DNA from 4 places in the Haloleucobacter albus genome. Region 2 is predicted to be linked to each of the others. Evidence: riboswitches for the same ligand, from Rfam matches in the RefSeq annotation. Region 2 holds a riboswitch; each other region holds the start of a gene.
What was found. A riboswitch is a leader RNA that binds a small molecule or an ion and turns the genes downstream of it on or off. The one in region 2 is predicted to bind cobalamin.

Region 1: linked by a shared signal. The riboswitch ahead of ACT6QH_RS12050 (ribonucleoside-diphosphate reductase subunit alpha) and the one ahead of ACT6QH_RS12925 (TonB-dependent receptor plug domain-containing protein) in region 2 are both predicted to bind cobalamin.
Region 3: linked by a shared signal. The riboswitch ahead of ACT6QH_RS12040 (DUF4198 domain-containing protein) and the one ahead of ACT6QH_RS12925 (TonB-dependent receptor plug domain-containing protein) in region 2 are both predicted to bind cobalamin.
Region 4: linked by a shared signal. The riboswitch ahead of cobW (cobalamin biosynthesis protein CobW) and the one ahead of ACT6QH_RS12925 (TonB-dependent receptor plug domain-containing protein) in region 2 are both predicted to bind cobalamin.

Annotation. Positions count from the first base shown of each region.
Region 1 covers NZ_JBQWAS010000028.1:469,191-474,119, forward strand. The annotation lists gene ACT6QH_RS12050 (ribonucleoside-diphosphate reductase subunit alpha) at 1-1,280, opposite strand, end outside; cobalamin riboswitch at 1,385-1,597, opposite strand; gene ACT6QH_RS12055 (glutaminase) at 1,850-2,791, opposite strand; gene mgtE (magnesium transporter) at 3,127-4,491, opposite strand.
Region 2 covers NZ_JBQWAS010000029.1:91,728-96,656, forward strand. The annotation lists gene ACT6QH_RS12915 (proteasome-type protease) at 1-391, opposite strand, end outside; gene ACT6QH_RS12920 (enoyl-CoA hydratase) at 658-1,455, shown strand; cobalamin riboswitch at 1,639-1,845, shown strand; gene ACT6QH_RS12925 (TonB-dependent receptor plug domain-containing protein) at 1,961-4,042, shown strand; gene ACT6QH_RS12930 (ABC transporter substrate-binding protein) at 4,216-4,929, shown strand, end outside.
Region 3 covers NZ_JBQWAS010000028.1:462,880-467,808, reverse strand. The annotation lists gene ACT6QH_RS12050 (ribonucleoside-diphosphate reductase subunit alpha) at 1-215, shown strand, start outside; gene ACT6QH_RS12045 (ribonucleotide-diphosphate reductase subunit beta) at 235-1,386, shown strand; cobalamin riboswitch at 1,465-1,675, shown strand; gene ACT6QH_RS12040 (DUF4198 domain-containing protein) at 1,846-2,664, shown strand; gene cbiM (cobalt transporter CbiM) at 2,774-3,400, shown strand; gene ACT6QH_RS12030 (NikL family nickel/cobalt ECF transporter subunit) at 3,400-3,990, shown strand; gene cbiQ (cobalt ECF transporter T component CbiQ) at 3,995-4,795, shown strand; gene ACT6QH_RS12020 (energy-coupling factor ABC transporter ATP-binding protein) at 4,792-4,929, shown strand, end outside.
Region 4 covers NZ_JBQWAS010000028.1:446,624-451,552, reverse strand. The annotation lists gene cobN (cobaltochelatase subunit CobN) at 1-1,698, opposite strand, end outside; gene cobW (cobalamin biosynthesis protein CobW) at 1,902-2,969, opposite strand; cobalamin riboswitch at 3,158-3,345, opposite strand; gene cobO (cob(I)yrinic acid a,c-diamide adenosyltransferase) at 3,477-4,082, shown strand; gene ACT6QH_RS11955 (cobyric acid synthase) at 4,082-4,929, shown strand, end outside.

The DNA.
Region 1 (4,929 bases), on a different contig from region 2:
ACCACGCCCTGGCTCTCGCCATTCGTGCCCTTGATATGCGCGCCAAGGCCCCGCACCGGGGTCCAGTCATTTCCGAGGCCGCCGGAATATTTAGCCAGCAGCGCATTGTCACGCACCGCCTTGAAGATGCCGTCGAGATCATCCGACACCGTGGTGAGGAAGCAGCTTGAAAGCTGCGGGCGCAGCGTGCCGGCATTGAACAGGGTCGGCGTCGAGGCCATGAAGTCGAACGACGACAACAAATTATAAAATTCTATGGCGCGCGCTTCACGGTCAATCTCGCGCACCGCAAGGCCCATGGCCACGCGCATGAAGAAGGCCTGCGGCAGCTCGAAGCGCGTGCCGGACACATGCAGGAAATAACGATCATAAAGGGTTTGCAGGCCCAGATAATCAAACTGCAAATCCCGCTCCGGCTTCAGGGCCGCCGCAATGCGGGCGAGATCGAACCGGCCCAGTTCCGGGTCCAGCAATTCGGCCTTGATGCCGGCCTTTACATAAGCGGGAAAATAATCCGCATAGCGCGCGCCCATCTCGGTCTGCGTGGCCTCATCCGGGTGGCCGGCAATGAAACTGAGCGCCTCACGGCGGAGCCTGTCTGTCAGAAGCCGCGCGGAGACCTTGGCATAATTCGGCTCGGTCTCGATCAGCGTGCGGGCGGCCAGAATGGGGGCCAGCGCCAGTTCATCACGCGTGATACCGTCATACAGATTGCGCCTTGTCTCGGCCAGAACCGGCTCAGGCGAAACCCCATCAAGGCCGGCGCAGGCTTCGCGCACCACGGTTTCAAGGCGCGCACCATCCAGCGGCACGCGGCTGCCATCGCTCTCGCGCATATGCAGCTCGGGCACCGCCTGCGCCTTCTCCTGCTGCTCAAGAGCCGCCGCACGCTCACGGGCGCGGTCCTCGCGGTAGAGCACATAAGCGCGCGCCACCTTATGGTGTCCACCGCGCATCAGGGCCAACTCGACCTGATCCTGCACATCCTCGATATGGAATGTGCGGCCCGCATCCACCCGGCGAGTGAGGTTCGCCACCACCTGTTCCGTCAGCTCCGCCACAATGTCATGCACCCGGCGTGAGGCAGCCGCCGTACCGCCTTCCACCGCCAGAAAGGCCTTGGTGAGCGCCACCGCGATCTTGGACGGATCAAACGGCGTCACCGCCCCGTTGCGGCGGATGATCTGGTAGCCCGGCTCACCCGCGCGGGCCGTGACGGCTGGCGCGGCAGAAACCGGAGTAACCGGCGCGACCTGTTCCGACTGGACAGAAAGAGACATCTGGCATGCACCCCGTGCGCTGGAGGCAGGGGGCGAAAAAACGCAGAAGGCGCATGTCGCAAGACAGCGCCGGCCTGCGATCCTCCGGGGCACCCCGCCCGTGGTCGTTTCTTGCTGTCACGACAGAGATGTCCTGGCTCGCGGGTCGTCGCCAGCCATCCGCCTTCCCGGTTGCCGGTGGCCCGGCTTTTCCAGTGGCTGCATCCTGAAAGATGCGTGGATTTCGGCTCGTCGCTTACAGTTGCGGGGGCAGCGTCGGTGTTGCACCGAACTTCCCTCCTGCCTCCCGAAAGGAGACCGTGACCACTATATGTAGCGGCCACATGAACCCGCATGTCAATATGCTGTTAGCTGCCCGAGGCACCCCCACTTGCGAAGCAGCGGGAGAAAACGCGCATGGGCAAACCATTACAGCCAAATGGGCCAGCCGGAAATATTTTGCGACGCCACAGCGCAACACAATGCTTTTGTGGGAAACAAATGTGGACATCTGCGCGGCGGGCCGGAATCAAGCGATTATGGCGCAGATGCTCGTCTCTTCCGCCACGAATCATGGTCGCCCGGTCGTCTCAAAAGACCGACCAGCCCATACGCCGGCTCAGAAACTCCAGCGCGTCCGTGCCCAGCAGGGAATTGCCCTGCTCGCTCAGCCCCGGTGACCATACCGCAATGGAGGCCGTGCCGGGCAGAATGGCCAGAATGCCCCCGCCCACCCCGCTCTTGGAGGGCAGCCCCACCCGAAAGGCGAAGTCTCCCGAGCCATCATAATGGCCACAGGTGAGCATGATGGCATTGATACGCCGGGCCCGCTCCGGGGCCACCACGGAAAAGCCGGTGAGCGGATTGCGCCCGCCATTGGCCAGGAAGCCCCCGGCCTGCGCAAGCTGGCGACAACTCATGGCCATGGCGCACTGGTGGAAATAGACCCCCAGCACCATCTCCGGCTCATTATCCAGCGTACCGAAGGATTTCATGTAATTGGCCAACGCCACATTGCGGAAACCCGTGGCTTTTTCCGCCCGCGCGACCAGAGGATCAATCGTGATGCTGTCATCCTGCGCCAGCGCGCGAACGAAGTGCAGGATTTCGCCAATGGTCTCGCGCGGCTTGTGGCCGGCCAGCAGCACATCGGCCACCATGATGGCCCCGGCATTGATGAAGGGATTGCGCGGAATGCCCTTCTCATGCTCAAGCTGAACAATGGAGTTGAAGGCATTGCCAGAGGGCTCGCGCCCCACGCGCTTCCACAATCCATCCCCCACCTGCCCCAGCGCGAGCGTGAGCGAAAATACCTTGGAGACGCTCTGGATGGAGAAGGGCGCATCCGCATCACCCGCCACATGGACGCTACCATCATTCAGCGCTACGGCGATGCCGAACTGCTGCGGGTCCACCTCCGCCAGCGGGGGAATATAATCCGCCACCTTGCCGCGCCTGACGCGGGCCGCCATGCGCGACACCACATCATCCAGCGCCGCCTGAAGACGCTCTGGCGGACAGGAATGTGCCAGACAAACCTCACGGGCGATTTCAGCTTCCTCGGACAAGAGCGGCCCCCACCCTGCACATGGCTCGTGCAGAACCATAAACTGCTTCGGTTACAAGGCCATAGCTCTTTCTTGCCTCTTTCTGGCGCAAAGCACAGCTCAACCCAAGCCCGCGCCGTGGCGGGCGACATCATGGCAGCAGGGTGCCCCACAAACGTTTCGCCAGCTGATGAACACCTACGCCCCCATGCGCCCCGGACATGCGTCCCCGGACCTGTGCCCCCGCAACAGAAAAGGCCGCGGGCAAAAACACCCGCGGCCTGCTGATCGTATCTTCTGAAAAGGCGGGGCGGCCCGCCTTACAAAATGGTGCCAGCCAGCATGACCCACGCCACCGAGAAGTAGATGACGATACCCGTCACATCGACGAGGGTTGCGACGAACGGTGCCGAAGCGGAAGCGGGATCGAACCCGGCGCGCTTGATGATGAAGGGCAGCAACGAGCCGGTGATCGAGCCGAAAGTCACGATACCCACCAGTGCTATGCCAATGGTGATCGCCAGAATCTGCCAATGCTCACCGTAATCGAAAATGCCGGCTTCCTGCCACACGGTGATACGGATGATGCCGATGATGCCGAGAATGGCACCCAGCACCATGCCCGTAGGCAATTCTCGGACAGCCACCCGCCACCAGTCTCTCAGCGTCACTTCACGCAGCGCGAGGGCGCGGATGATGAGCGAAGTGGCCTGCGAACCGGAGTTACCGCCGGAGCTCATCACCAGCGGAATGAACAGGGCGAGAACGATGGCTTTTTCCAGCTCATCCTCAAACACCTGCATGGCAGAAGCGGTGAGCATTTCCGCCAGGAACAGCACGCACAGCCAGCCCGCGCGCTTCTTGATCATCTGAAGGAAGGAGATATCGAAATAGGGCTTGTCAATCGCTTCCATACCGCCCATGCGCTGGACGTCAGCGGTCTGCTCCTCGATCATGACGTCGATGACGTCATCCACCGTGATGATGCCCAGCACATGGTTGGTGCTGTCCACCACCGGCAGCGCCAGCACATCATATTTGGAAATGGCGCGAGCCACATCCTCACGCGGCATTGTCGGGTTGAGGGTGATGGGCGCATGGGCCAGCGCGGCCGACAGCACATTATCCTCCGGCTCAGCGGCGATCAGCCGGCGCAGGGTCACGATATTGACGAGACGCTGGGTGGAGGGGTTCAGCACATAAATGGCATAGACCGTCTCGCGGGAACGCTCGACCTTGCGGATATGGTCGATGGTTTGCTGCACGGTCCAGTTGGAGGGCACGCTGACGAACTCGGTCGTCATCATCGAGCCGGCCGTGCCTTCCGCATAGGACATGAGGTGATCGACAGCCGTGCGGGTCTCGGCATTGAGCCCGTCCTGAAGGCGCCCCCTGGCCGGCTCTTCCACCCAGCGCAACACATCCACCGCGCGGTCGGCGGACATGCCTTCCAGCAGGGCGACGGCCTTCGGCTCCGGCAGGGCCGCCAGGATTTCACTGGCATTCTGAAACTGGGGACGATCAAACACTTCAACCGCCCATTCCAGCGGCATCCGGGCGATCATCTCCACGACATCTTCATCGCTCTTTTCGTTGAGCAACTCCACAATGTCGGCCACATGCTCATGCGCCAGCTGCGCGGCAAGGGTGCTGTTGACCGGCTCCCCCGAAAGGTCCTTGCGCATATTCTCCACCGTCATCCAACGCTCCCCCTGACCTACGGATTGCGAAGCCCGCCCGCAATCGCCGGGCAAAATAATACCTGCCCGCTCCGTAGAGCGAACCTGTGTCACATATCCCTCAGAGGGATGACAGAATTACATCATTGCTGCGCAGGCGCGCGCCTGACGACCCGTTCCAAGCGCCCATTCCACATTTCCGAACAGACACCAGAGCCGAAAATCCGCAACACCTGCCATAGGCGCATATGCCTGGCACACGCCCCGCGCTGTCAATGGTAAAGCAAGCTGCAAGGGTCAGGATATCCACCCTTGCGCACAAGCTATGCCTCAAGCGTGCCCTGAAAGGCACAGTGCAGCACATGGCCTATCCTTGCGCCATCTCTCAATACACGTCCGATTGATGCAGTTTCAGCCTGTGCGCCGCAAGATGGACAGGGCTCA
Region 2 (4,929 bases):
GGCGCAGCGGCCCACCCTGAATTTGCCCGCCCAGCAGGAAAGACACTTCAAAATTGATGGAACTGCTCTGTTCCATCACCACACCATTCACCTTCTGCACATGGCGAATGGCCTGCCCCACAAGCTGCGCCGCCTGAAACATGCCATGGCAATCACGCAACTGGCGGTTCTCGCCAGTCACCTCATCTTCGAAGCCCTCACGCAGCAGGCTGATGACGGATTGCGTCACCGACAAATTTCCTGCCGAGGCAATGCCGATCACGTGGTGGCCGGGCTCTTCAAAAATGTGGAGCTTTCGGAAGGTGGAAATATTATCCACCCCGGCATTTGTCCGGGTATCCGCAAGCAGCACCAGCCCTTCACGCACAAGCACGCCGCAACAATATGTCATCACACACCCCTTACTGAGGACGTGAAATTATAGGGAATGGCGGGCCTGCCCCGCAATGCGAGATCCGCCATGGCCCTGCGGCGCAGGCTGGCTGCGGCACATCCGCCACACTCACCTTCAACATGGCCTGCCGCAGATCTTCCATCCACATGCCGAAATAGCGACACCCCGCATTCTTTCCTTTATATGCGGTGGCTCGCCCCGGCAGATCAGCCGCGGCATATTTTTCCGCCGCTCCGGCGGCTGGCGTCGAGAGGAAGCAGCACATGTCCAACGGGACCACCGAAAACACCGCTGAAGATGTCATCCTCATAGAGCGCGAGGGGCGCGTCGCCATTATCCGCCTCAACCGTCCCAAAGCACTCAATGCCCTGAATTTCCAGGTGATGACCGCCATGGCCAAGGCTGTCACCGCGCTCGATCAGGATACCGGCGTGGGCGCCATCGTCGTGACAGGTTCCGAAAAGGCCTTCGCCGCCGGTGCCGACATCAAGGAAATGGCAGAGCGCTCTGCCGTGGACATGTTGCTGGATGACTGGTTCTCCGATTGGCAGACCGTGGCGCACTGCCGCACCCCGCTGATCGCGGCGGTTTCCGGCTTCGCGCTGGGTGGTGGCTGTGAGCTGGCCATGATGTGCGACCTCATCATCGCTTCCGAAACCGCCAAATTCGGCCAGCCCGAAATCAAGCTGGGCGTCATGCCCGGCATGGGCGGCTCGCAGCGCCTCACCCACGCCATTGGCAAATACAAGGCCATGGACATGGTGCTGACCGGCCGCATGATTGGCGCTGAAGAGGCCGAGCGCGCCGGCCTTGTCTCCCGCGTGGTGCCGGCCGAGCGCCATATGGAAGAGGTGATGGAAACCGCCCGCACCATCGCCAATTATGGCAAACCCTCCGTGCTTTCCGCGAAGGAAGCAGTCAATCGCGCCTTTGAAGTGAGCCTGAATGAAGGCGTGTTGTTTGAACGGCGCACCTTCCATGCCCTGTTCGCCACAGAAGACCAGAAGGAAGGCATGCGTGCCTTCTCCGAAAAGCGGGCAGCGGAATTCAAGAACCGCTGAGCCCCTTCCCGCCCTCACAGGGAAGAAGCCTCATCTTTCAGTCTGCCGCGGACCTGCCGCGGCAGGCGGGCTGGGCGCAGAATATCCGTCCCCGCGCCCGGATCTGAACATGCTTATGTTGCAATGCGGCCACAGATGTTACCAAACTGTAATAGGTCCATTGACGCTTGACGTTACGAATCCCTATTTTCCATCTCCGACGGTATCCTTCCCAGAAGGATGAAAAGGGAACGTGGTGAGATGTGCATCTGCGCATCAAATCCATGGCTGCCCCCGCAACTGTGAGTGGCGAGCCTCTCTCCAATAGACCACTGGGCATCAGGGGCCTGGGAAGGTGGAGACAGGCAGGGACCCACAAGCCAGGAGACCTGCCGTCACCCGTGGTCACACGCGAGCACGTCGGGCGGGGCTCCCCGATGCGGTGAACAGTTTCATGTCTCCCGACATGGAAACGACGCTTCGTTCGCGGTGACGTGTCCACATTGGCGTTTCGCCAGAGGTTCACATGCCGCGTTCCGCTCCCTTCAGCCACCAGCTCCGTGCTGCATTCGGCGCCACAAAACAGGCTCCTGATACAGCGGCTCTTACCCGCCATATGCGTTGTTCCAGCGCCAGCCTGCTGGCAATCAGCATCGCTATGGCCGCAACTCCGGCTTTTGCCCAGTCTGCCGAAAACACGCAGCAAGCTGAAGAGATCCAGATTCAGGAACAGATCGCCCTGCCGGATGTGGTGGTGAGCGCCACCACCCAGGCCACACCCAGCCGCGAAGTCGCCAGCTCGGTGACCGTAGTGACCGGCGAGGAGATCGAGCAGCGTCAGGAGCGCAGCGTCCCGGATGTTCTGCAATCCGTTCCCGGCTTGAATGTTGTGCAGACGGGCGGCCCCGGCAGCTCAACCTCCGTGTTCATTCGTGGCTCCAGCTCCAGCCAGGTCAAGGTGATGCTGGACGGCATTGAGCTTGCCGACCCATCCAGCCCCGGCAATACGTTCGATCTCGGCTACATGTTCACCAATGACATGGCCCGGCTTGAGGTTCTGCGTGGCCCGCAGAGCGGCCTTTATGGCTCGGAGGCCATTGGCGGCGTCATCTCCATGACGACCGAGCGCGGCAGCGGCCCGGCCCAGCTTTCCGGTTATCTGGAAGCCGGTGGCCTTGGCACTTTCAATCAGGTCGCGAGCCTGAAGGGGGCCATGCAGGGCTTCTCCTACAATATGAATATCGGCAATTATGCCAGTACGGCCATTCCGGTCACGCCGCAATCCATCATTCCCTTCGGCATGCCGAACAATGACAACCGGAATGAAAACCTCACGCTCTCCGGGCGTTTCGACCTGGATGTGAGCGACAATTTCACCATCAACTACACCGCCCGCTACATTAACGCCTGGCTCGATTACACCTCGGATTTGTGGAACAGCGCCACATATGAGAGCGCGCCGGCCCCCTTCCAGGATACGACCCACGCCACGACCTTCATCACCAAGGGTGAAGGCATCTGGTCCTTGCTGGATGGCGCGCTGGTCAACACCTTCGGTGTTGCCGCTACAAATTATGCGCGCGACAATACCAGCCTCTACAAGAACAATCTCAGCGAATATTCCGGTGACCGCCAGACCTATTACTGGCGTTCCAGCTATGATTTCATGCCCGGCCAGAACCTGCTTGTCGGCGTGGAACACAAGCGTGATTACATGACCTCCGAATCTGCCTGGACCAGCATGGATGCCAGCAGCGACGATACGGCCGGTTATGCTCAGCTTCAGACGTCTTTCTGGGATCGTCTCTTCATCGCGGCCAATATCCGCTATGATGATTATGATACCTGGGGTGGCCATACCACTTGGCGTATTGCGCCTGCGCTCTGGATTCCAGAAACCAACACAAAGCTGAAGTTCACCTATGGCACCGGCTTCAAGGCGCCGACCCTCTATCAGCTTTATGCCCCCTATTACGGCAACACCAACCTCAAGCCCGAAGAGAGCGACGGCTGGGATGTCGGCTTTGAACAATATCTGTGGGATGACAAAGTCAGCTTCGGCCTGACCTATTTCTACAATGATGTGACGAACCTTATTGTCACCGCCCGCAACATGACAACCGGCAACTACACCAACGAGAACCTCTCCAGCGCTACGAGTGATGGCGTTGAAGCCTTTCTGGCGTTGAAGCTTTCCGAGCAGTTCTCCATTCGGGCCGATTACACCCACACCAATACGGTGGGGCACTTCCCGCAGGGGCAGTCCTTTGGCACCAGTTGCGCCCAGCGCACCGCCACCTCCTGCTATCCGCTGCGCCGGCCAGACAACAAGTTCAGCCTCGCGCTCAACTGGCAACCCGTTGAACAGCTGCTGCTGACCGCCACGCTGGTGACCGTGACCGATTGGTGGGACATCAACCGCGTGACCTCCGCCATTGTGGAACAGCCCGGCTATACGCTCGTGAATGTCTCGGCGAACTACGAGATCAACGAGAACGCCACGGTGTTCGGCCGCATCAACAATCTGCTTGATGAAAGCTATGAAAACCCCAATGGCTGGGAAGCTCCCGGCCTCACCGCCATTGCCGGCGTGCGCCTCACCTATTGAGGCCGGCCGGTTGAGCTGACAGATTTTGAGGCCGCGCCGCATATGTGGCGTGGTTTCTTGCTGTAAGCTTCAGTCCCATTCGGGCAGGCCATGTCTGCATGGCGTCGCCTGCCCGGCTGAAACAGCGCAACATGAAAGAGCCCGCTGTGCCAAGGCCCTGCATCAAGGCCGCAATGTCCCGAAAATCCGCGTTTGGCCTCATGTTCCAGGCGGCGAGGCTGTGGCTTGTCATGCTGATGGCGGTTTCCGCACCCGGCGCATTCAGCCCGGTTCTGGCCCAACAGGTGATGGCCCAGCACGCGCCTGCCCCTTCGCCCAAACCCTCCCGTATCGTTTCGCTCAATCTGTGTGCGGATGAATTGCTGCTGCGGCTGGTGCCAAAGGCCCGGATTCTCTCCGTCACCACCCTGGCCAGCGACACCGTGAGCTCCAGCGTTGCCGATCTTGCCCAGGGGGTTCCCACCAATCGCGGGTTGGCGGAAGAAGTGATACCGCTGGGGCCGGATCTTGTTCTGGCCGGCGCTTTCACCACACGGGCCACCGTCTCCAACCTGCGCCGCTTTGGCGTGGATGTGATGGATCTTGCCCCGCCCCAATCTCTGGATGAAGCCTATACGCAGATTCGCGCCGTCGCCGCCCGACTGGGTGAGCCGGAAAAGGGCGAAGAGATGGTGCGCGAACTTCAGGCGTCCATTCCCTCCTCCGCCCCCCGTCAAACGAAAATGCGTCCGCTGCGAGCCGTGGTCGTGCGCCCCAATGGCTTCACTGCCGGGCGACAGACCCTGGCGGATGATCTGCTCCGCCGCGCCGGGCTGGACAATGTGGCTGCCCGCCTCAAACCGGACAAGCTGGGCCAGCTCTCGCTTGAGGAAATCGTGACAGCCCGC
Region 3 (4,929 bases), on a different contig from region 2:
TGGATGAAGCCTATCGCTTCGCCTGGCGTCAGGGGTTGAAAACCACCTATTATCTGCGCGCGCGTTCCGCCACCCATGTGGAGAAATCCACGCTGAAGGGCACGGATGGCAAGCTGAATGCGGTTTCCGCATCTGCGCCCATTCCGGTGGAGAGCCCGGCCTCCAGCCCCGCGGCCTGCTCCATCAATGATCCCGAATGTGAAGCCTGCCAGTGAGCAGAGAAGGAGTGTTGTGATGCTCGACTGGTCTGATACGCCACTTGCCCCGGCCAAACCCGCCCGACCTGTCCCTGTGCCGGCCCCGGCCATTCCGGCGTCTCTTCCACAGGAGGGGGACGCCACCGGGCTGGGCGGTATTGATCGCTCTGGCGGGCGCGTCTCGGTGGATGAAAAGCGCATGTTGAATGCGCGGGCTGATGTAAACCAGCTTCTGCCCATGAAGTATAAATGGGCATGGGAGAAGTATCTTGCCGGCTGCAACAACCACTGGATGCCGACGGAAGTCTCCATGCAGGCGGATATCGCGCTGTGGAAATCCCGCGAGGGGCTGACAGACGATGAGCGGCGCATGCTGAAGCGCAATCTCGGTTTCTTCGCGGCCTCTGAAAGCCTGGTGGCGAACAATATCGTGCTCGCCATCTACAAGCAGATCACCAATCCTGAATGCCGGCAATATCTGTTGCGACAGGCCTTTGAGGAAGCGGTGCATACACATACTTTTCAGTATATTGTTGAAAGTCTGGGTCTGGATGAGGGTGAGCTGTTCAACATGTATCGCGAAGTGCCCTCCATCACCGACAAGGCGGCGTGGGCGCTGAAATATACCTCAAACCTTGCCGATGGAGCCTTTTCCACCGAAACGGAAGAGGGGGCGCGGGCCTTCCTGCGGGATCTGGTGGCCTTCTATGTCGTGTTCGAGGGCATGTGGTTCTATACCGGCTTTGCGCAGATCCTCTCTCTGGGGCGGCGTAACAAGATGGTGGGGATCGCAGAGCAGTATCAGTATATTCTGCGTGATGAGAGTATTCATCTCAATTTCGGCATTGATGTCATCAACCAGATCAAGCTGGAGAATCCGCATCTGTGGACCCCGGCCTTTCAGGAGGATGTGCGAGCCATGCTGAAGGAGGGCGCAGAGCTGGAGGCCGCTTATGGGCGCGATACCATACCCCGCGGTTTCCTTGGGCTGAATGCCGGCCTGTGCGCGCAATATATGCATTTCATCGCCAACCGGCGCTGCGCCCAGCTGGGCCTTGCCCCGGTGTTTCCCGAGACGGAAAACCCCTTCCCCTGGATGAGCGAGACCATGGATCTGAAGAAGGAAAAGAACTTCTTCGAGACCCGCGTCATCGAATATCAAAATGGCGGCGCATTAGCCTGGGATTGATCCGCAGGGAGGGGGCGAGGCTGCGCTGAATGGTGCAGCCCTGCCATATTAGCAATTGACTTGAGGGGCGCTTTAGCCCCTCTTGCCTGTGTCGAAGGTTTCCGGGTGGTGACGCCCGGGACGAAGAGGGAACACGGTGCGTGGGGGCAAAGCCCCTTCAAACCCGTGGCTGCCCCCGCAACTGTGAACGGCGAGCCCGGCCTCACCATGCCACTGGGACTATCCCGGGAAGGCGAGGCCCATGCGAAGACCCGTGAGCCAGGAGACCTGCCTTGGACACGGAACGTCGCCTCAGCGGCGTTCTTTCCGCAATTGGACGCCGGGGTGTGCGTTTGGCGGTTGGGCTCCGTGCAGCCTCCGGCTGCCCCGTGCTCCACGCCCATGCTTTTGCCCCTCGTTCCGCATGTGCCGCCACATCGCCTCAGGCGCGGTGCTGTCCGGTATTGGGGAGACGGGAACGTGTTGTTTCGCAAGATGATGAAGGCTGGCGCATCTGTTTTTGCGCTGGGTGCGGCTCTGGTGTGCGCGCCCCATATGGCTTCGGCTCATTTCCAGCTTGTCTATGTTACCGATGCCAATCTGGAAAAGCCCGGCAATGTGCCGGTACAGCTCATTTTCTGGCATCCCTTCGAACTGGGGCCTGTCATGGCGATGGGTGAGCCGCAGGAGTTTTATGCGGTGCATCGCGGCAAGAAGATTGACCTGAAGCCGTCCCTCAAGGCGTTCAGCTTCCGGGCGGGCGAGAGCGAGGCGCAGGCCTGGGAAGGCGTGCTGCCGGTGAAGCGCCCCGGCGATTATGTGCTGGTGGCCGTGCCCGAGCCCTATCTGGAAGGCAGCGAAGACATCTACATCCAGCAGATCGCGAAGAGCTACGTGAATCTGCGTCAGCTGCCCACGGACTGGTCCGAGCCGCAGGGGCTGGTGACCGAGATCGTGCCGCTCAACCGGCCGACGAACATCATTGCCGGCTCCACCTTTACCGGCCGCGTGCTGTCTGAAGGCAAGCCCGTGCCGGGTGTTGAGGTGGAAGTGGAATATATGGCCGCTGAGCCTGTGCCGGGTGAAAAGAAGGCGGCCGAGCCCAAGGCTGCGCCCATGCCGGGTGGCGCTGTGGTGGCTATCACCAATGCCAATGGCGAATTTACCTTCGGTGTGCCCAAGGCCGGTTACTGGGGCTTCGCGGCGCTCGGCTCGGGCCCCAAAAAGACCCATGACGGCAAGGAACTCTCCCAGGATGCGGTGATCTGGGTCCGCGCTGACGAGATTCCCCAGCCCTGAGGCCGAACCTGGCCGGCCACGCCCTTCCGGTGCGGCCGGCCCATGGTCCACGCACCATGCCCGTGCGGGCAAAGCGATGGATGTTCTGAAGGTTCGAGGAGGGCTGCACATGCATATTGTTGATGGTGCCCTGTCCACGCCGGTTCTGGTGACCGGGGCGGTGGTGGCGGTTGGTGGGCTGGCGCTGGGGCTGAGATCCCTCACCATGGAGAAGATTCCGGCGGCGGGGGTGCTCAGCGCCACCTTCTTTGTGGCCTCGCTCGTTCATGTCCCCATTGGTCCGTCCAGCGTGCATCTCATCATGAATGGGCTGGCCGGGCTGGTGCTGGGCTGGGCGGCGTTTCCTGCGCTGTTTGTGGGCCTGCTGTTGCAGGCGGTGTTCTTCGGCTTTGGCGGCATCACTGTGCTGGGGGTGAATGCGGTGAATATCGCCCTGCCGGCCGTGCTGGTCTTCTATCTGTGCCGGCGCGGCGTGGCTTCGGCCTCGCCCATGGTATCTGCCCTGTGGGGCGCGCTGGGCGGCGGGCTCGCCATTGTCTTCACCACCTGTTTCGTTGCGCTGTCTCTGGCCATGAGCGGCGAGGAGTTCTTGCCGGCGGCGCAGTTCGTCTTCATCGCCCATATTCCGGTGATGGTGGTGGAAGCGCTGATTACCGGGGCGGCGGTCTATCTTGCCCGGCAGGTCAAGCCGGAGCTGTTCGGCGTGATGCAGGCGCCGCAGGGGAGTGCATCCTGATGAAAACGCATCTGTTTTCTGGCATTGTGGCGCTACTTCTGGCGCTGTCCACCCCGGCTTTCGCCCATAAGGTGATCGCCTCCGTCTACGCGGAGGGAGATGTGATCTCCGGCGATATCGGCTTTTCCAATGGCGATATGGCGCAGGATGTGCCGGTAGAGATCTTCGATCCGCAAGGCAACAGGCTGGGTGAGGTGAAGACGGATGAGGATGGCCTCTTCACCTTCCGCCCCACCCGCGCCGTAGCGCATATCTTCCGCGCCAATCTGGGCGGCGGGCATGTGGCCGAGGTGCGCATGGAGGCGGATGAACTGCCCGCTATCTCTGGCGCAGCCCCCGCTGCTGCGCCCGCTGTACAGGCCGGCGCTGCCGCATCTCTGGAAGAAACGCCCACTGCGCTCACCATGGCCGCTCAGGAAAAGCTGATCGCCACCGTGGTGCAAAAGCAGATCGTGCCGCTGCGTCGCGAGATCGCCGCCTATCAGGAAAAAACCAACCTTCAGAATGTTCTGGGGGGCATAGGTTATATTCTGGGGCTGTTCGGCCTTGGCTTCTATCTGGCGGCACGGCGCAAGCTGGCCAGAGGCTAGGGCGATGGCGCATCTGCAAGCCAGCGGGCAAAGCGCGCCGGTTCTGGCCAACAGCATGGCCGGCCGTGCCCCCGTTTCTCTTCTGGAGAGGCTGGACCCGCGTAGCCGCATTCTGGCGGCCACCGCTTTTGCTCTGGTGGTGGTGGCGTTGCATGATCTTGTCGCCCTGTCACTTGCGGTGCTGGCGGCCGGGCTGGTGATGCTGCTGGCGCGCCTGCCCATGGCGCGCACGCTGAAACGCATGGTCGCCATGGATGGCTTTGTGCTGTTCATGCTGTTGCTGTTGCCCTTCACCGTGCCGGGAGAGGAGATGTTCTCGCTGTTCGGCTATCCGGCCAGCCGGGAGGGCCTGCTGCGGGCGGTGGATATTGCACTGAAGGCCAATGCGGTGGTGCTGATGCTGCTGTCGCTGGTCGGCTCCATGGAGCCGGTGCGTCTGGGGCATGCTCTGCATCGCCTGCATGTGCCGGCTGGTCTGGTGCATCTGCTGCTGTTCACCGTGCGCTATGTGGATGTGCTGCGCGAGGAATATGAGCGCCTGCGGCAGGCCATGAAGGCGCGCGGCTTTCGCCCCCGTTCCAACTGGCACAGCTATCGCAGCCTTGGTTATCTCATGGGCATGATGCTGGTGCGTGCCATTGAGCGTTCCGAACGGATTCTGGACGCCATGCGCTGCCGCGGCTTTCGGGGCCAGATTCCGCTGCTGGATGATCTGGCTTGGACCAGGCAGGATGCCGCCTTTGCTTTCGTGTTTGCATGCGGCCTTGCGGGCCTTTGCCTTCTCTCCCTGAAAGGTCTGGCATGACAGCCCTGTTGCGTCTTGAGAAGATCTGTTTCGGCTATCCCGGCGGGCGCACCATTCTGGATGGCGCAGGGCTGGAGCTTGGGGCCGGTGAACGCCTGTGCGTGAAGGGGCCGAATGGCTCGGGCAAGAGCACC
Region 4 (4,929 bases), on a different contig from region 2:
GCAGGCGGGTGAAAGCGCCACCGCCTTGCCTGGCAGCCATTCCAGCGTGCCATGGGTGCCCAGATGCACCAGCGCATCGCTCTGATGCGCAAGGCCCAGATGAAAGGCGAGATAGGCGTGGGTCGGTCGTTCTTCCGGGTCGTGATAAATGGCCTTGCGGTCCACTCCTCGGCTGCGGTCCGGCTGGAGCGCGATGACGGCCTTGCCGGCGCGCCGGGCCGGAAAACGGAATGCGCCATCCCGGCAGGTCGGGTCATCTGCCGGCATACCCCAGCGGGCGAGAAGGGCCGCACGGGGCGCATCAGGCAGCGCCTTCAGCCAGGCTTCATAATCTGCGAGGGGGATGGTGATTTCATCTGCGGCACCCTCGCCCGTGAGGGCGGCCATCAGGGCCGGCCCGTTAAAGGCGCGGGGCGTGTCATGGCCGGCCTCATGCAGCAGATCCACAATGGCGCAGGCGCTTTGCGGCGTATCCAGCCCCACGGCAAAACCGGCCCGTCCGCCGCGGGCGGGATAATCCGGCAGGACAATGGCGAGGCGGCGCGCATGGGCGGGCGTGCGGCGCAGACGCACCCAGCCGGCGGCCTGCCGGGCAAGGGCCTCGATGCCCTCTGCATAAGGTGTTTGCACACGGCGGGTGAAGGCGAGAGCCGGGTCTTCCTCCAGCTCCTCCCGGAAGGAGATGGGGTAGCCCGAGAGGCGGCCATCAAATTCCGGCAAGGCGACCTGCATGGCCAGATCCGCCGCCGCCAGCCCCCGGCCGGATGCCTCCCATGCGGCGCGGGTGCTGCCGGAAGGGGTGGCCTGAAGAATGGGGCAATCAGCGCCATCCAGCACGAAGCCCTCATTCTGCCGGGCGGAAAAGGCGGTGGTGGAGAGGATGATATCCGGCGGGCAGGCGGCCATATGGGTGGCGAGCGTCTGCGCCACCTCTTCATCCTTCAGGCTGGAGAGGCCGAGAATTTGTACGGCCATGCCCTGCTGTGCCAGTGCTGCCGCCAGCTTCTCCAGTGGCGCGGTTTCACCGGCCAGAATGGCGGAGCGATAGGCCAGAATGAGTGCGCGTGGAGCAGAGCCTGAGGCGTGCTGGCCGGGCGTTTCTGCCTCAATCGGGGTGATGCCCTGTTCTCGGTTCCAGACAAAGAGTTTCGCAACGGGTTGCGGGGGCGGAACGGCGCAGGCGTGGCCCAGAAGCTCATGTGCGACAAGGCGCAGCAGGGCTTCCATATTGTCCACCCCACCGGCGCGGAAGCAGGCGTCCATTCGTGCCCGCAGGGCTGGCGGAACAGTGTCATGCGCGGCAAGGCGCGGGTCTTCCCGGTCATCTCCCGGCAGGAGGACCAGAGAGATATGGCGCGCCCGGCACAGGGCGGAGAGGGTTTCCACCCCATAGCGCCAGTAATCCAGCCCGCCCAGACAGCGCACGATGACGACACGGGCATGGGCCAGTGTCTTTTCCGTGTAGAAATCCACAGAGAGTGGATGGCGCAGCTTCTTCAGGCTGGCGAGGCGCAAGGTGGGAAAGGCCGGCCCGGCGGTCGGCCCGGCCTTAGCCTGAAGGCGGGCCTGCGCCAGCGCGAGTGCGGAAAGGTCGCTGTCCGCAAAGGAGAGCGCCACCACATCTCCGGGCGGCTGGGCCAGATTCGTGGCGGTTTCCCCTTCATCCAGGCTGACCGTGCTGACAGGCAGAAGATGCATGACCTAGCCCGCCCTGAAAAAGACGGGAGACAGGAACAGGGCAGGGTGGGCACTGGGGCTGGAGCCGGGGCGGGCCAGCATGATATGGCCCGCATGAGGCCAGAGCACCTCTTGCCCCCACATGACCTTTAGCCGGCGCGGGCGCACCGGGGCGCAAGGCCTCTTGCCCCCGCCTTTGTATTGTGCCTGTTCCCGTCTCATCTTCAGGCCGCCGCCCGGCCAGCCAGCGCTTCGGCCACCGCGGCCTGATCGAACCCCTTGAGGCCGATCACCACCAGCTTGCCCTCGCGCGCCTCCCCCGGAGCCCAGGGGCGGTCATAATGATGGGAGACGCGGCGGCCTACGCTCTGCACCACCAGCCGCATGGGTTTGCCAGTGACGGGCACGAACCCCTTGATGCGCAACACGCCCGCGGCCTCTGTGGCGCGGCTGACTCGGGCGGCGAGTTCTTCCGGCGAGGCGGCGTCGGCCACAGGCAGGGCGATGCTCTCGAAATCATCATGATCGTGCGGCTCGCCGGAATCATGATGGGTCTTGCGGGCCTCGAGATCATCCTCCGCCGCCGCGCCAAGGCCGAGCAGCAGGCTGGGTTCTACCTCACCCTGCGCGGTTTCCACGATCTTCACGGCGCGGGGCAGATGGGCGGAGATTTCGGCATGCGCCTTCGCCTTCGCACCGGCATCCATCAGGTCCGCCTTGTTGAGCAGAATGAGATCTGCGCACAGGATCTGGTCCTCGAACACTTCTTCCAGCGGGTTGTCATGATCGACGGACTGGTCCTGCTCCCTCTGGGTGGCCAGCGCCTCTGGGTCATCGGCGAAGAAGCCGGCGGCGACGGCGGGGCCATCCACCACCGCAATCACGCCATCCACCGTGACGCGTGAGCGGATTTGCGGCCAGTTGAAAGCCTGCACCAGCGGCTTGGGCAGGGCCAGGCCGGAGGTTTCGATGAGGATATGGTCGGGCGGGGTATCCGAGCCCAGGAGCTGGTCCAGCGCGGGCACGAAATCATCGGCCACGGTGCAGCAGATGCAGCCATTGGGCAGTTCCACCACCCGGCCGTCTTCACAGCCCTTGATGCCGCAGCCTTCCAGAAAGCCGCCATCAAAGCCTACATCGCCGAATTCATTCACCAGCACCGCGATGCGTGCACCATGGGCATGCTCCAGAACGTGGCGCACCAGCGTGGTCTTGCCCGCACCGAGAAAGCCGGTGACGATGGTGCAGGGGATCTTGGTGAGGGTGTTGGGGGCGGGAGAAAGGGTGTTCATCGCCCGGCCTCCGCATGCCGCCTGTTGCTGTTCTGCAAAAGGGCGCGGCGCGCAGCGGCGCAGCGGGCGGGAGAAAGGCGTGGCATCATCAGCTCCGTCAGGCTCCGGCGGTTCTGCCGGTCTCTTCCACGGACGGAGCGGACGGATGTCCGGCACAGCGCCATCCGTCACCCCGACGGATGGGCCCATGGAAGCAGGGCGTGACGGCAGGTCTCCTGGCTCGCGGACATTCCATTTCGCGCCTTCCCGGAGCGCGTGCGCCCAGTGGCCTGTTGCGAAAGGCGAATCCGCCTACAGTTGCGGGGGCAGCCGCGGCTTTTGCACCGCATTCCCTTTTCACCTCGAAGTTCGAGGCACCGTCGCTTATAGCGTTAGCGGGCGGCGCTGCGCCGCGCAAGGCCGCGCATGATGCGGGGCGGGGCTGTACACCAGCCTGTGAATTGTGCATGAGCCCCACTGCCCACAACACCCATATCCCACAGAGGGTGTCCCACACAGGAGCACGAGATGGAAACCGCCGAAGCTGCCCGCCACCGTGAGAAGATGCAGAAGCGCAAGGCCGTGCAGGATCGGGAGGTGGCGGAAAAGACCATCGAGAAGGGGCTTCTCATGGTCCATACCGGGCCGGGCAAGGGCAAATCCACCGCAGCCATGGGTTTGTTGCTGCGTGCGCTGGGGCATGGCTGGAAGGTCGGCATCGTCCAGTTCATCAAGGGCGCGTGGGAAACTGGCGAGCGTACGGCCTTCGAGCGCTTCGGAGACCAGATCTCCTGGCACACCATGGGCGAGGGCTTCACCTGGGAGACCCAGGACAAGGCGCGCGACATCGCTGCCGCCGAGGCCGCCTTCGCCAAAGCGCGCGAGCTGATGACCGACCCGGAGATCCGCCTCATCGTGCTGGATGAGCTCAATATCGCCCTGCGCTATGATTATCTGCCGCTGGACGAGGTGATCTCCACCCTCACCAACCGGCGCGATGACCTGACTATTGTGGTCACCGGCCGCAATGCGAAGCCGGAGCTGATCGCGGCCGCTGATCTGGTGACGGAAATGATGTTGGTGAAGCATCATTTCGCGGCCGGGGTAAAGGCGCAGAAGGGTATCGAATTCTGATGGCCGGCGCCTTCATGGTGCAGGGCACCGGCTCCAATGTGGGCAAGTCCCTTCTGGTGGCGGGCTTCTGTCGCCTGTTCGCGCGGCGGGGGCTGCGCGTGCGCCCCTTCAAGCCACAGAACATGTCCAACAACGCAGCCGTGACCGAGGATGGTGGCGAGATTGGACGGGCGCAGGCCATGCAGGCGCGTGCGGCGGGCGTGGCCCCCAGCGTGCACATGAACCCGGTGCTGCTGAAGCCCCAAAGCGATGTGGGGGCGCAGATCGTGGTGCAGGGCAAGGTGTTCGGCGCGGCCCGTGCGCGTGATTATCAGGGCTTGAAACCGCGCCTCATGGGGGCGGTGCAGGAGAGTTTCGCCCGCCTGAAGGCCGAGGCCGATCTGGTGATTGTGGAAGGGGCGGGTTCAGCAGCAGAAGTGAATCTGCGGGCCGGTGATATTGCCAATATGGGCTTTGCCCGTGCCACTGGCACGCCGGTGGTTCTGGCCGGCGATATTGATCGCGGTGGGGTGATCGCCGCCCTTGTCGGCACGAAGACCGTGATTGACCCGGATGATGCGGCGATGATCCGAGGCTTTCTCGTCAATCGCTTCCGGGGAGATCCGGCGCTGTTCGCCGATGGCATGGCTTTTATCGCGGCGCGCACCGGCTGGGCTCCGCTGGGGCTGATCCCGCATTTTGACGAGGCGCGCCGCCTGCCGGCGGAAGACGCGCTGGGGCTGGCTGATTCGCCCGCCCGCCCCGGCAAGCCGCTGGTGGTGGTGCCGGTGACGCCGCGCCTTTCCAATTTCGATGATCTCGACCCGCTGCGCGAGGAAGAGGGGGTGGAGGTGCGTTTCATTCCCCC